Regions from separate parts of the Priestia sp. J2 genome, predicted to be linked through region 1. Evidence: riboswitches for the same ligand, from Rfam matches in the RefSeq annotation. Region 1 holds a riboswitch; each other region holds the start of a gene.
The links. Region 1 has a riboswitch for cyclic di-AMP ahead of LJY09_RS20220 (APC family permease). Riboswitches for the same ligand answer to the same signal wherever they lie in the genome.
Positions count from the first base shown of each region.

Region 2: another riboswitch for cyclic di-AMP. It lies ahead of LJY09_RS19255 (potassium channel family protein); the one in region 1 lies ahead of LJY09_RS20220 (APC family permease).
Region 3: another riboswitch for cyclic di-AMP. It lies ahead of kdpF (K(+)-transporting ATPase subunit F); the one in region 1 lies ahead of LJY09_RS20220 (APC family permease).
Region 4: another riboswitch for cyclic di-AMP. It lies ahead of LJY09_RS02305 (glutamate/proton symporter GltT); the one in region 1 lies ahead of LJY09_RS20220 (APC family permease).

Region 1 is NZ_CP086208.1:3,896,697-3,899,816, reverse strand. Features, by position in the region: gene LJY09_RS20225 (N-acetylmuramoyl-L-alanine amidase) at 231-1,271, shown strand; cyclic di-AMP (ydaO/yuaA leader) riboswitch at 1,463-1,606, shown strand; gene LJY09_RS20220 (APC family permease) at 1,769-3,120, shown strand, end outside.
Region 2 is NZ_CP086208.1:3,708,927-3,712,046, reverse strand. Features, by position in the region: gene LJY09_RS19265 (Lrp/AsnC family transcriptional regulator) at 124-579, opposite strand; gene LJY09_RS19260 (carboxymuconolactone decarboxylase family protein) at 700-1,158, shown strand; cyclic di-AMP (ydaO/yuaA leader) riboswitch at 1,274-1,418, shown strand; gene LJY09_RS19255 (potassium channel family protein) at 1,543-2,202, shown strand; gene LJY09_RS19250 (TrkH family potassium uptake protein) at 2,206-3,120, shown strand, end outside.
Region 3 is NZ_CP086208.1:3,050,066-3,053,185, forward strand. Features, by position in the region: gene kdpA (potassium-transporting ATPase subunit KdpA) at 1-997, opposite strand, end outside; gene kdpF (K(+)-transporting ATPase subunit F) at 1,022-1,102, opposite strand; cyclic di-AMP (ydaO/yuaA leader) riboswitch at 1,400-1,540, opposite strand; gene LJY09_RS15455 (hypothetical protein) at 1,556-1,693, opposite strand; cyclic di-AMP (ydaO/yuaA leader) riboswitch at 1,766-1,908, opposite strand; gene LJY09_RS15460 (undecaprenyldiphospho-muramoylpentapeptide beta-N-acetylglucosaminyltransferase) at 2,068-3,120, opposite strand, start outside.
Region 4 is NZ_CP086208.1:425,644-428,763, forward strand. Features, by position in the region: gene LJY09_RS02300 (undecaprenyl-diphosphate phosphatase) at 1-789, shown strand, start outside; cyclic di-AMP (ydaO/yuaA leader) riboswitch at 1,063-1,202, shown strand; gene LJY09_RS02305 (glutamate/proton symporter GltT) at 1,309-2,568, shown strand; gene ytvI (sporulation integral membrane protein YtvI) at 2,782-3,120, shown strand, end outside.

The sequences.
Region 1 (3,120 bases):
GACGAGGAGGCTCACCAGCCCCCCCGCGGAAAGCGAAGCCTTGCACGGAATTCAACAGCGATGTAACAAGCCATCCATACTAGCGCATTTATCCCATTTGTTCGTTTTGAGTTTGAAGTGATTTCGTTATGTCTCAATCTCCTTTTTTAGTAATTTTTCACTAAGTAGGCTAGTATACGTAGCACTTTTTTCCCTCATGCATATGTTAACAATAAGGAGGGACAAGTAATATGAAAAAAATTTATCTTGATGCAGGACATGGTGGGGCAGATGCAGGAGCAGTTGGAGCGAATGGACTGTATGAAAAAAACTTAGTGTTAAAAATTCAACAATATTTAATAAGCTATTTAAATAGCACTTACAGTGACTTTACGATTAAAACCACCCGTACCACAGATACTTTTTTATCGTTATCTCAGCGCGCTTCTCAAGCTAATTCGTGGGGGGCAGATGCATTTATGTCTATTCACGTAAATGCCGGTGGAGGAACAGGATACGAAGATTATGTTTATAGAAGCGCTAGCAATGCTAGTAAAACGTTTCAATCGATTGTGCACGGGCAAGTACAGCCAACGCTGCTGTCGTATAATCATCCGAATCGTGGACGAAAATCGGCCAATTATGCGGTGCTTCGCTTAACAAATATGCCTGCAGTACTAACTGAAATAGCTTTTATTGATAGGAGCGCCGATGCAGCACTTCTTCAAAATGAAGCTTTTTTAAAAAGCATGGGTGAATCGTATGCAAAAGGAATTGCCGTATATTTAAATTTACCTCGTCGTGCAGTTCCAAATCCATCGCCATCTCCAACACCGACACCAAATCCATCACCTTCTGAACCAGGTGAAAAAACGTATACAATTAAGCAAGGAGATACGCTGTACAGTATTGCACAGAAGTACGGCATAACAGTACAGGAGCTTCAAGAAGCGAATACAGGGCTTTCTGATCCTTTAACACTACAGGTTGGAAAAACAATTGTTATTCCTTCAGGAACTTCACCAACACCTACTCCAACACCACCTTCTGAACAATATCCACTTCCCAATGGAATTTTAAAACAAGGCGATTCTGGAGAAGCAGTGAAACAGCTTCAAAGAGCATTAAACGCGGTTAGTTTTAAAGTAGGGTCAGTAGACGGAATATATGGAGTACAAACGAAAGATGCAGTCAGACGTTTTCAGCTTGTGTATCTTCCTTATGATGTAGATGGCATTTATGGTCCTCAAACGAAAAACAAGCTAGCAGCCGTTTTAAAAGCAAAAAGTTAAAGAAAGCAGGTCTTCTGTAAGCAGGCAGAAGGCCTTTTGTTTTCCCCTTAAAAGCGCCTTAAGTACTATTTTATCGTTTACGTAAAATAATGCTTTACAAACCATTTGTACGGGAGTATATTATCTAAGAACAAAGGATAGTTATGAAAGAAACATGTTATCGATCATACTCTTTAACCGAAAATTATATTGACCTGTTATCGCTTAATTCGTCAGAAGTGGGGGACCCAAATTTGTGCATTGTCACTTGGGGTGAATCCTTTTTTTTAAAAGGTAGGGCTACTCTCATAGCCCGAATCCGACAGCTAACCCCATAAGCGTTTTGGAGAGGAGGTTTAAGCTGTGTAAAAACGCTGAGAACCCTTAGTGTTTTTTTTGTGCGCTTTTTTAACATAAAAAGGTATTTTTTAGGGATAATATCACTTATTCATGAACTTGTAACGGAGCTTAGCAACGAACAGTGAATAGTAGCTAAGCAATCATCGGAGGGAAATTACGTGAACTATTCAGTTCTCAAGAGATTATTGATTGGAAAGCCGCTCAAAACAAAAGAGTTAGGCGATCAAAAGCTTAGTAAGCTTAAAGCGCTGGCTATTTTATCATCAGATGCCTTATCTTCAGTGGCTTATGGAACAGAACAGATTTTGATTGTCCTTGCAACAGTGGGCGTGCTTGCCTATTGGTATTCGATTCCAATTGCGATTGGGGTATTGGTGCTGCTGACGGCTTTAATTCTTTCATATCGTCAAATTATTTATGCGTATCCGCAAGGCGGAGGAGCTTATATTGTTTCGAAAACCAATTTAGGAGAAAATCCTGGACTTATCGCTGGGGGATCACTGTTAGTAGATTATATTTTAACAGTTGCCGTGAGTGTTTCAGCAGGAACCGATGCTTTAACTTCGGCTTTTCCAACGCTGCATCACTATAACGTAGTAATTGCGTGTTTGCTGGTGATTTTTATTACGGTTTTAAATTTACGAGGTGTAACAGAATCCGCTTCTGTCTTAGCTTATCCGGTTTATTTATTTGTTATTGCTCTTATTTTGTTAATAGCGGTGGGCTTCTTCAAAATAGTGACAGGTCAAGTTTCACCTGAGCTTCATACATCTCTCGGTACCGTGGTGCCAGGTATTAGTTTGTTTTTATTATTAAAAGCTTTTTCATCAGGCTGTTCGGCATTGACTGGTGTAGAAGCTATTTCAAATGCAGTGCCTAACTTTAAAGATCCAGGTGCAAAAAATGCTGTTCATACATTAATGCTGATGGGCGGTATTTTAGCCGTTTTATTTTCTGGCATCACGTTTTTAGCTTATTGGCTTGGCATTTCTCCAAAAGCAGATGAAACGGTTGTATCACAAATTGCATCGAGTGTATTTGGACGAAATGGATTTTATTATTTTATTCAAGGTACCACAGCTCTGATTTTAGTGCTAGCGGCGAATACAGGTTTTTCAGCTTTCCCTTTGCTTGCCGTAAACTTATCGTCTGATAAATACATGCCAAGAATGTTTCAAATTCGCGGCGATCGACTAGGCTATTCAAATGGAATTGTGACCCTTGGAATTGCTTCTATTGTCTTACTTGTCGCCTTTAAAGGAGCGACGGAACAATTAATTCCTCTTTATGCAGTTGGAGTGTTCATTCCATTTACGCTTTCTCAAACAGGCATGATTGTCAAATGGCTTAGAGAAAAGCCGGCCGGCTGGCAAGGAAAGCTAACCATTAACTTAATTGGTGCCCTCATTACCTTAACGGTGCTAATCATTTTGTTTACAACGAAGTTTTCACAAGTATGGTCCGTGCTCGTTTTCTTACCGGTTATCGTTTATATTTTTCATCGCATTCA
Region 2 (3,120 bases), 190 kb from region 1:
AGGGTTATTTTTTATGCTTTTGGACGAATAAAAGAGGCTAGGACAGAAGTAGTTTAGTGGAAAGAAGATCCGAACGATGAATCGTTCGGATCTTTTCGTTAGTACGGTGAACGTATGTTTCAATCACTTTTCATCTTTTAAATGACTCAATAATGCAGAAGACATCTCCACGTGAGAAAGGGCGATGTGTGAAATCGTTTTGGCATAAGGTGTAATTTCGTTAATAAATTGCTCGAGTACGTGCAGGTGAGGAAGCTGAAGCTTTGTAATGAAGCAAGCCTGTCCGGCGATGCGTTCACAGAATAAAGCATAGGGATACTGAGAAATAAATCTTTTAAAACGCTCGTGCTCTCCGTTTTTCATGGTTACTTCAATAAAACACGAGACGGGCAACTGCAGCTTTTCATAATCAATATCGATTGTATATCCTTTTATAATACCAAAGCTCTCTAGCTGTCTTACTCGCTCTGCCACTGAAGGAGGAGACAGGTTAATTTGTTTTCCTAGCTCTCTTAAGGAAAGACGGCTGTTTTGCTGCAGTGCCTGCAAAATCGATAAATCAATTTCATCAATTTTCAATTGAAAACCTTCTTTCATATTAATGTTTCATTTGATTAGTAATAGCAGATAATATGTTTTATTTGTTATCTGAAATCTCCATTTTTCTTACTATAATAATTAAAAAGGAGTGAGTAAAAAATGGCAAGAGTTTTGTTAACAAACGAAGAGGGAACAAATTTTGAAAAAGCACTGAATTTAATTCCAGATGTAAAAAGGTTGTATGATGAGCTATACGACAAGCTTTGGAACAGTGATATAGTAAAAAGAGAGACTAAGGAAAAAATCAGGCTTTATCTAGCAGGTGTTAACGGCTGTGAGACGTGTATGAGCATGTCATATGTAGGCGATAAGACGCTTAATCAAAAAGTGTTAAGAGAAAAAGAGCTGGAAGAAAAAGATCGACTGCTGTTTCGATTTATAGATGTATACCGAGTGCGTCCAAGGGATTTGACGGATGCTGATATGGATCAATTAAAGAAATTTTACAGTGATACGCAGCTATTAGAGCTTTTGGCTGTTATTAATTTGTTTGATCAATTTCACAAACTGATTGTCAGTTTAGATTTATATGATTTTTGCAGTTTGCAGCGCAAGTGATGTCTTCCCTAAAAATATCTTGACAGACAAAATCCACAGGAGTAAGATAGCTTTCGTGAAGTGAAACGTATCATGAATCGAATCGATTATTCTAAAAAATAGATCATAGACATTTGAATAAAAATCGCTTAATCCATTACGGAGCGGAGGACCCATTATTTACGCACATATTGTGCTCCGGGGTGAATCCTTAAAAAGGTAGGGTTACTCTTAAAACCCGAACCCGACAGCTAACTTCGCAAGCGTTTTGAGGGGGAAGAGTGTGAAAAAACACAGGAGCCTTCCTGTGTTTTTTTGCGCTTTTTTTAAGAAAAACATGTAATTTTTTAGAAAAAGTATAAGCTAAGAGAACACACAGCAGTTGAAGAAAGGAATAAATACATTATGAAAAAACAGTTTGCTGTATTGGGATTAGGTCGTTTTGGAGGCAGTTTGGTTGAAGAGTTTGCTAATTTGGATGTGGATGTGCTCGCTATTGACCGCAATCAGGAGGTAGTAAAGAAATATAGCAACTCAGCTACATATGTCGTGCAAGCGAACGCAATTGATGAAGCTAGCTTAAAAGGGCTAGGCATTCGTAACGTTGATCATGCTCTTATTTCGTTTGGAGACGATATCGAAGCAAGCGTGCTTGCAACGATGCTTTTAAAAGATATGGGCGTTAAGCAAGTATGGGTAAAAGCGGTGAATATGTATCATCAAAAAGTGCTGGAGAAAATAGGAGCGGACAAAGTCATTCATCCTGAGCGCGATATTGCGAAGCGGATTGCTCATCACGTGGTGTCAGAAAAAATTATTGACTATATTGAACTGTCTAAAGACTATAGTATTGTTGAAATTGTCGCTTCTAAGAAACTTCATAATAAAACGCTGTTTGATTTAAATATTCGTGCAAAGTACGGCTGTAATATTATCGGTTTTCAGCGAAAAGACGGGGAAATGGTGATTTCGCCTACGGCGCATGAAACAATTGAACAAGGAGATATGCTTATTGTTATCGGACATAATCGCGATTTAAACCGTTTTGAAGAAGAAGGAGTTTAACTTATGAAAAAAAAAATTGTTAGGCTTACGCCGCCGCAGCTGCTTGTCTCCATTTTTGGCGGAGGAATTATTATTGGTGCTCTTTTATTAATGATGCCTTTTTCTACTACTGAGCCAATCCGGTGGGTAGACGCCCTTTTTACATCTACTTCCGCTATGACAGTGACCGGCTTAGCCGTCGTAGATACAGGTACGCGTTTTACCGTCATCGGTCAAACGATTATTATGCTGTTAATTCAAATAGGCGGTCTTGGCATTATGTCATTTGCCGTGCTGATTTTTATGATGCTAGGTAAAAAAATTGGATTTAAAGAGCGTATGCTCGTTCAGCAGGCATTAAATCAAACGAGCGTCGGCGGAGTTGTCCTGCTAGTTAAAAGGCTGTTTATCTTTTCATTTTTAATTGAGTTTGTTGCACTTATCTTTTTAGCGATACGCTGGGTTCCGGAATTCGGATGGTCTAAGGGGCTATTCTTTAGCTTGTTTCATTCAATTTCAGCTTTTAATAACGCAGGGTTCGGACTATTATCTGACAGCTTAGTTCAGTATGTAGGAGATCCCGTTATTAACATAACGATTTCCTTTTTGTTTATTATTGGTGGGTTAGGATTTACCGTTCTTGCTGATATGTGGGTAAAAAAATCGTATAAAAAACTAACGCTGCATTCAAAAATTATGATTATCAGCACGTTTGCCATTAACGTGATTGCCATGCTTTTTATTTTTTTCTTAGAGTACGGCAATTCACATACACTTGGAAGTTTGTCATTAGGAGACAAAGTGTGGGCGTCTTATTTTCAAGCGGTAACAACACGCACAGCAGGTTTTAATAGTATCGATATAGGAAGTCTACATGATTCCACCATATTTTTAATGGTTATGTTAATGTTCATAGGTGCAGGGAGTGCGTCAACAGGA
Region 3 (3,120 bases), 850 kb from region 1:
TGGCGTAAAGCGTCGACATGCCGACACCAAAACGGACTTCTTTCCCTTCCATATAACCGTTCGCTTCGTTCAAATGAAAAGCATCAAGTCTTGGATTGCCACCCCACTCTGTTACGAACGCTGTGCTTAAAATAACGATAAACAGCATACTCATCGCTACAAACAAAATGCGGCCTTGCTTACGCTTTCCGATCATTTTTCCGTATGTGAAAGGAAGTGCTGTTGGCAATAAAAGCATAAGGACGATTTGTAATACATTGCTCAACGCGTTAGGATTTTCAAATGGATGAGCTGAATTGACACCAAAAAATCCCCCTCCGTTGTTTCCTAGCTCTTTAATTGAAAGAAAAGAAGCAACTGGTCCCCTTGCTATTTGCTGTGTTGCCCCTTCTATTGTATGGGCAGTAACCGTTCCGCTTAACGTTTGAGGGACACCTAAAAACATAAATAAAATGCCTGTTATAAAAGCGATAGGAAGTAAAATACGCGTAATTGACTTTACAAAATCAACAAAAAAGTTTCCCATTTCTTTCCCTGCCAGCCCACGAATAAAAGCGATTGCTACTGCAAGTGCCGTTGCTGGTGCAGCAAACATCATAAATACAATGGCGGCCATCTGCGAGAAATAGGACAATCCTGATTCGCCGCTGTAGTGCTGCAAGTTCGTATTTGTCATAAAACTAATGGCCGTGTTAAAAGCAAGTGCCGGATCCATTCCTTTGATGTGGCTTGGGTTAAACGGCAGTACCCCTTGAAACCGGAAGATAAGGTACACCACAAAAATCATAAACGTATTCGCCAAAACAAGAGCAAATGCATATTGCTTCCACGTCTGATTAAGCCCTTTAATTCCTGCTGCTTTAAACATCACCGTTTCTATCTTTCCTATCAAGCTAGTGTTTTTATCGTTTGAAAACACATTCGCTATATAAATACCTACGGGCTTTGCAATAAGCGCTACAAAAATAAGCAGCAGCGCAACTGATAGTAGAAAAATCCCCACTTTTTATTCCTCCGCTTATTAAAATTGTTCTGGATTTAACAGTACATATACTAAATAAATTAAAACGAGAACTGAAATACCTGACAAAATGAACGACATGTTCACTTCTCCTCTCTGTCGTCTACTACATGAGACGACCAGCGAATAATTCCGTACATAGCAGTCGCTAATAAGGCAAGCGTTCCAAGCATCATCATATCCAAGTTGCTTCCTCCTAACTGTTTCCTGACAAAAATGATAGCTTCTAAGTTTAGTGACGGTTTCTTTTCATAAAGCATCACGTCCAAAAAAGCTAACCGCGAGACGTGATGCTATTTTTTTCCACTAAAAAACCGCAGAAGAGAGTTCTCTTCCGCGGTTTAATGCACGACAAATAAGCCGTGATTGACACGAATTTTTTACTCCCAAAACGCTTACGGAGTTAGCTGTCGGATTCGGGTTATGGAAGTAACCCTACTCAGTTAAGAGATTCACCCCTAGTACATACGTACAAAATATTGGGTCCCCCGCTCATAATTGATTAAGCGTATATTTGTTATTTAATTTTTAGACTTAATGATGACTTTTACTGCTGCGTTTAAAACTTTGATTAGCTAACGTAGACAAATAGCGGTTTGCTAGATCAAAAGATTGCTGGTCGCACATTGCCCGATATTCAATCATTTGAATCATTTGCTTAGATAAATGCATCCTGACGCTCCTTTCACCTATATTTTGAAAGGAGCGTACTATCCGCTGTTATAGAAAACGACCACGATTACACCATCCTCTCTCTTAACGCTTACGAAGTTAGCTGACGGGTTCGGGTCAAGAAAGTAACCCTACTCAATTAAGAGATTCACCCCTGATAATTGGGTCCTCCGCTCTTTCCTTCTCTTTCAGAAAAGACTCAGCGTTTCACAGTGGAACGTTTTATGAGAGTAATCTTACTCCTGTTAAAATTTACTGTCAACAACATTTTTTGAAATTTTAAAAGCTTTATTTTTCTATATTTATTCATTATTTTAAAATAATAATTTCAGAAGAAAAAAAGCGTTCTTATCGAGGAGATAAGAACGCTTTTTTTAGCTCATTTTCTCAATTTCATTTACAAGAATTGAAATAGCATCCGTTTTTGTTGCTTCACGCATTGTACGCTTCATTGTACTTGCCTGCTGCTGAAGCTCACTTACTTCACGTAAAAACAATTCTTTTGTTAACTGTTCTTCTTCTACAACCATACAGTAGCCTTTTTTCTTAAAAGATTGTGCATTTAAAATTTGATCTCCGCGACTCTGTGCTTTTGATAAAGGAATAATCATCATCGGTTTATGAAGAGCTAAAAACTCAAAAATGGCATTGGATCCACCGCGTGTAATCACATAATCAGTTGCCGCTAGAACATCAGGAAGCTGTTCGTTTACGTATTCTAACTGACGGTATCCTGACTCTTTTTCAAGGCTTGTATCAATATTGCCTTTTCCGCAAAGGTGTACAATTTGGAATTTCTTTTGCAGTTCAGGCAAAGACTCTCGAACGATTTCATTAATACGGCGTGCTCCTAAACTTCCGCCCATAATCGTTAAAATGGGGCGCTTATCATAAAAGCGTAGCCAGCTTTCCCCGTTCGCTGCGCTTCCGCTAAATAGCTCTTTTCGAATAGGTGAACCAACAACCTGCACTTTTTCTTTTGGAAAGTAGTTTGCGGCTTCATCAAAAGAAGTAAAAATTTTAGTGGCAAATTTCTGCGCAATTTTATTTGCCAGTCCCGGTGTTAAATCACTTTCATGAATGAACACGGGAATGTTTAAAGATTTAGCAGCCATTACCACAGGAACTGTGACGAAACCGCCTTTTGAAAAAACAAGAGAAGGCTTTAGTTTTTTCAGCACGCGACGTGCATCGCCAACCCCTTTTGCTACTCGAAATACATCTTTTACATTTTCCATATCTACATATCGACGCAGCTTCCCGCTTGAAATCGCATGATATGGAACGTTTAATTTTGTAATTAATTCTTTCTCAATACCATTGTGAGAACCGACATAATGGATATCCCATTTTTCACTGTCTAATTCTTTCATGATGGCAATGTTTGGCGTTACGTGCCCCGCTGTTCCGCCTCCGGTAAAAACGAT
Region 4 (3,120 bases), 1.6 Mb from region 1:
GTAGAAGGTTTAACAGAGTTTGCTCCCGTTTCGTCAACTGGGCATATGATTATTGTGGATGACCTGTGGTTAAATTCAAAAGAATTATTTTCATCTCCAGTAGCTAATACATTTAAGATTGTTATTCAGCTAGGGTCGATCTTAGCAGTAGTTGTTATTTTTAAAGATCGTTTTATTAATTTATTAGGATTGGGAAAAAAACCAGCTGCTGCAATTGGACCGACAAATCGCTTAAATTTAATGCAGGTAATTGTTGGTTTGTTACCCGCAGGAGTGTTAGGACTTTTGTTTGATGATTACATTGATGAACATTTGTTTTCTTTAAATACGGTGCTAATTGGCTTAGTGGTCGGAGCTGTATTAATGATTCTAGCAGATTTGTTTGGACCTAAACGTCCGCGTGTAGAGACGGTGGACCAAATGTCTTATGGACAAGCACTAGGTATAGGACTGTTTCAATGTATTGCTCTTTGGCCAGGTTTTTCTCGTTCAGGCTCAACGATTTCAGGAGGGGTTCTTCTTGGAATGAGCCATAAGGCAGCCGCAGATTTTACATTTATTATGGCAGTGCCAATTATGGCAGGAGCAAGTGGACTTTCATTGGTTAAAAACTGGCAGTATTTCACATCAGATGCACTACCGTTTTTTATTGCTGGTTTTATCAGCGCCTTTATTTTTGCGCTTATATCGATTCGCTTTTTCTTAAAATTAATCAACCGCATTAAATTAGTTCCGTTTGCCATTTATCGAATTATTTTAGCGGCTATTCTATATTTTGTATTTTTATAAAATAAATAAGCGTATTTTATAGCCATTTAAACTTCTGATAAAGACTTAAAAAGCAAGAAAAAGCTATTGCAACATTGCAATAGCTTTTTTGCATAAATATATATTATTGTCTTTTGAAAGCGTTTTATAAACATGGGTATTGACAAAACGTGTCGAAAAATAGTAAATTAATATTTGTGCAGTATAAAGTTAAGTAAAAGTAAGACTTCTGTTTAGTTTTATTGACTGTAAAAAACGTATGACAACGTATAGATCGTTTTAATTTTATAAAAATTGAATAATAAGCTTAATCGTATAGAGCGGGGGAATCATTATCGGCAGTAAAGCTGCCTTGGGGTGAATCCTTACAAAAGGTAGGAAACTCTCAATTCCGAATCCGACAGTTAACCTCGTTTGCTTTATTGAGAGAAAGAGCCCAAAATAGCGTAAGTAAAAGGCTGTTCTTTCTTAAGAATAGTCTTTTTTTGTTTTTTCAGAAAAGTATATACAAATGTCATACATCTTTGGGGAGGTACATCTATGAAAAAAATTCGTTTTGGTTTGGCTACGCAGATTTTTACCGGTTTAATCCTCGGTGTTCTTGTAGGAGTAATTTGGTTTAACGATCCGCGTGTAGTAACATACCTGCAGCCGCTGGGAGACTTGTTCTTAAGATTGATTAAGATGATTGTTATTCCAATTGTTATCTCAAGTTTAGTCGTTGGAGTTGCAGGAGCAGGTAGCGGTAAACAGGTCGGAAAGCTTGGCGTTAAAACCATTCTCTATTTTGAAATTATTACAACTTTCGCAATTGTAATCGGTGTATTGATTGCTAATATTTTTCATCCTGGACAAGGTGTAGACATTCATTCAGCACAGAAGAGTGATATTTCACAATACGTTGAAACATCCGAACAGCAAGAAGGAAAGTCAGTGGCTGAAACGTTCTTACACATTGTTCCGACAAACTTTTTCCAGTCAATTGTTGAAGGGGACATGCTAGCAATTATCTTCTTTACAGTATTGTTCGCACTTGGAGTAGCGGCAATTGGAGAAAGAGGAAAGCCTGTTGTTCAATTCTTTGACGGCGTTTCTCACGCAATGTTTCACGTGGTAAACCTAGTAATGAAAGTGGCTCCGATTGGAGTATTTGCTTTAATTGGTGTAACAGTTTCGAAATTCGGTTTAGAGTCACTTCTTTCATTAGGAAAGCTTGTTATCTTAGTTTACTTAGCGTTAATTTTCTTCCTACTTGTTGTATTAGGAGGAATTGCGAAATGGGCAGGAATTAACATTTTCCACTTATTCCGCTATATGAAAGATGAACTGTTGTTAGCATACAGTACATCTAGTTCTGAGACAGTTCTTCCGCGAATTATGGAAAAACTTGAAAAGATGGGCTGTCCAAAAGCTATCGTATCGTTCGTTGTACCAATTGGTTATACATTTAACCTAGATGGTTCTGTTCTCTATCAAGCGATTGCAGCGTTATTCTTAGCGCAGGTGTATGGTATTGATTTAACAATCGTTCAACAGCTGACGCTCATTCTGGTATTGATGGTTACATCTAAAGGAATGGCTGCGGTGCCAGGAACATCATTTGTTGTATTACTGGCTACTCTTGGAACAATCGGCGTTCCGGCAGAAGGATTAGCCTTCATTGCGGGAGTAGACAGAATCATGGATATGGCACGTACGGTTGTTAACTTAGTAGGAAACACACTAGCAGCAATTGTGATGTCTAAATCTGAAGGCAAATTTGACCCTAAAAAAGGTACAGAGGTCATGAGAGCCGGCTAATTTATAAATTAAAAAGCTACTTATTCTATTCAAAAAATTAGAATAAGTAGCTTTTTTCATAATAATTCCTTTATTATTATGGAAATTGACCCTATAATATGTAACATCAGGTATAAATATATCCAAATTTTATTCTTACATAAAAGCAGTCACTGGTTCCTTTCTTTATCAATAAATATAGAGATAGCTTAGCTAGTTGGGGGATAGTAGAGTATGTGGAAAAAGCGAATATGGGTCATTGCCTCGATAGTAATCGTATGTTTGTTAATCCCTTACAGTTTACCGATTGTGTTTGCTTTATTAACAGCATTAGCGCTTGAGGGTATTGTTCAAAAATTGCATCAATCTTTTAAAATGAAGAGAGTCTACGCAGTGCTTATGACCTTCATTTTATATGTTGTTTCGCTCATACTTATTGGATTTTTTATTGTTCGGACAATCGTTACGCAAGTGGTAGCTCTTTCAAAGATAGCGCCTTCATTTGTAAAAGAAATCTATGAAACCGCGATTTATCCAACTATTATCAAGTGGAAATACTATTCAAACGCTCTT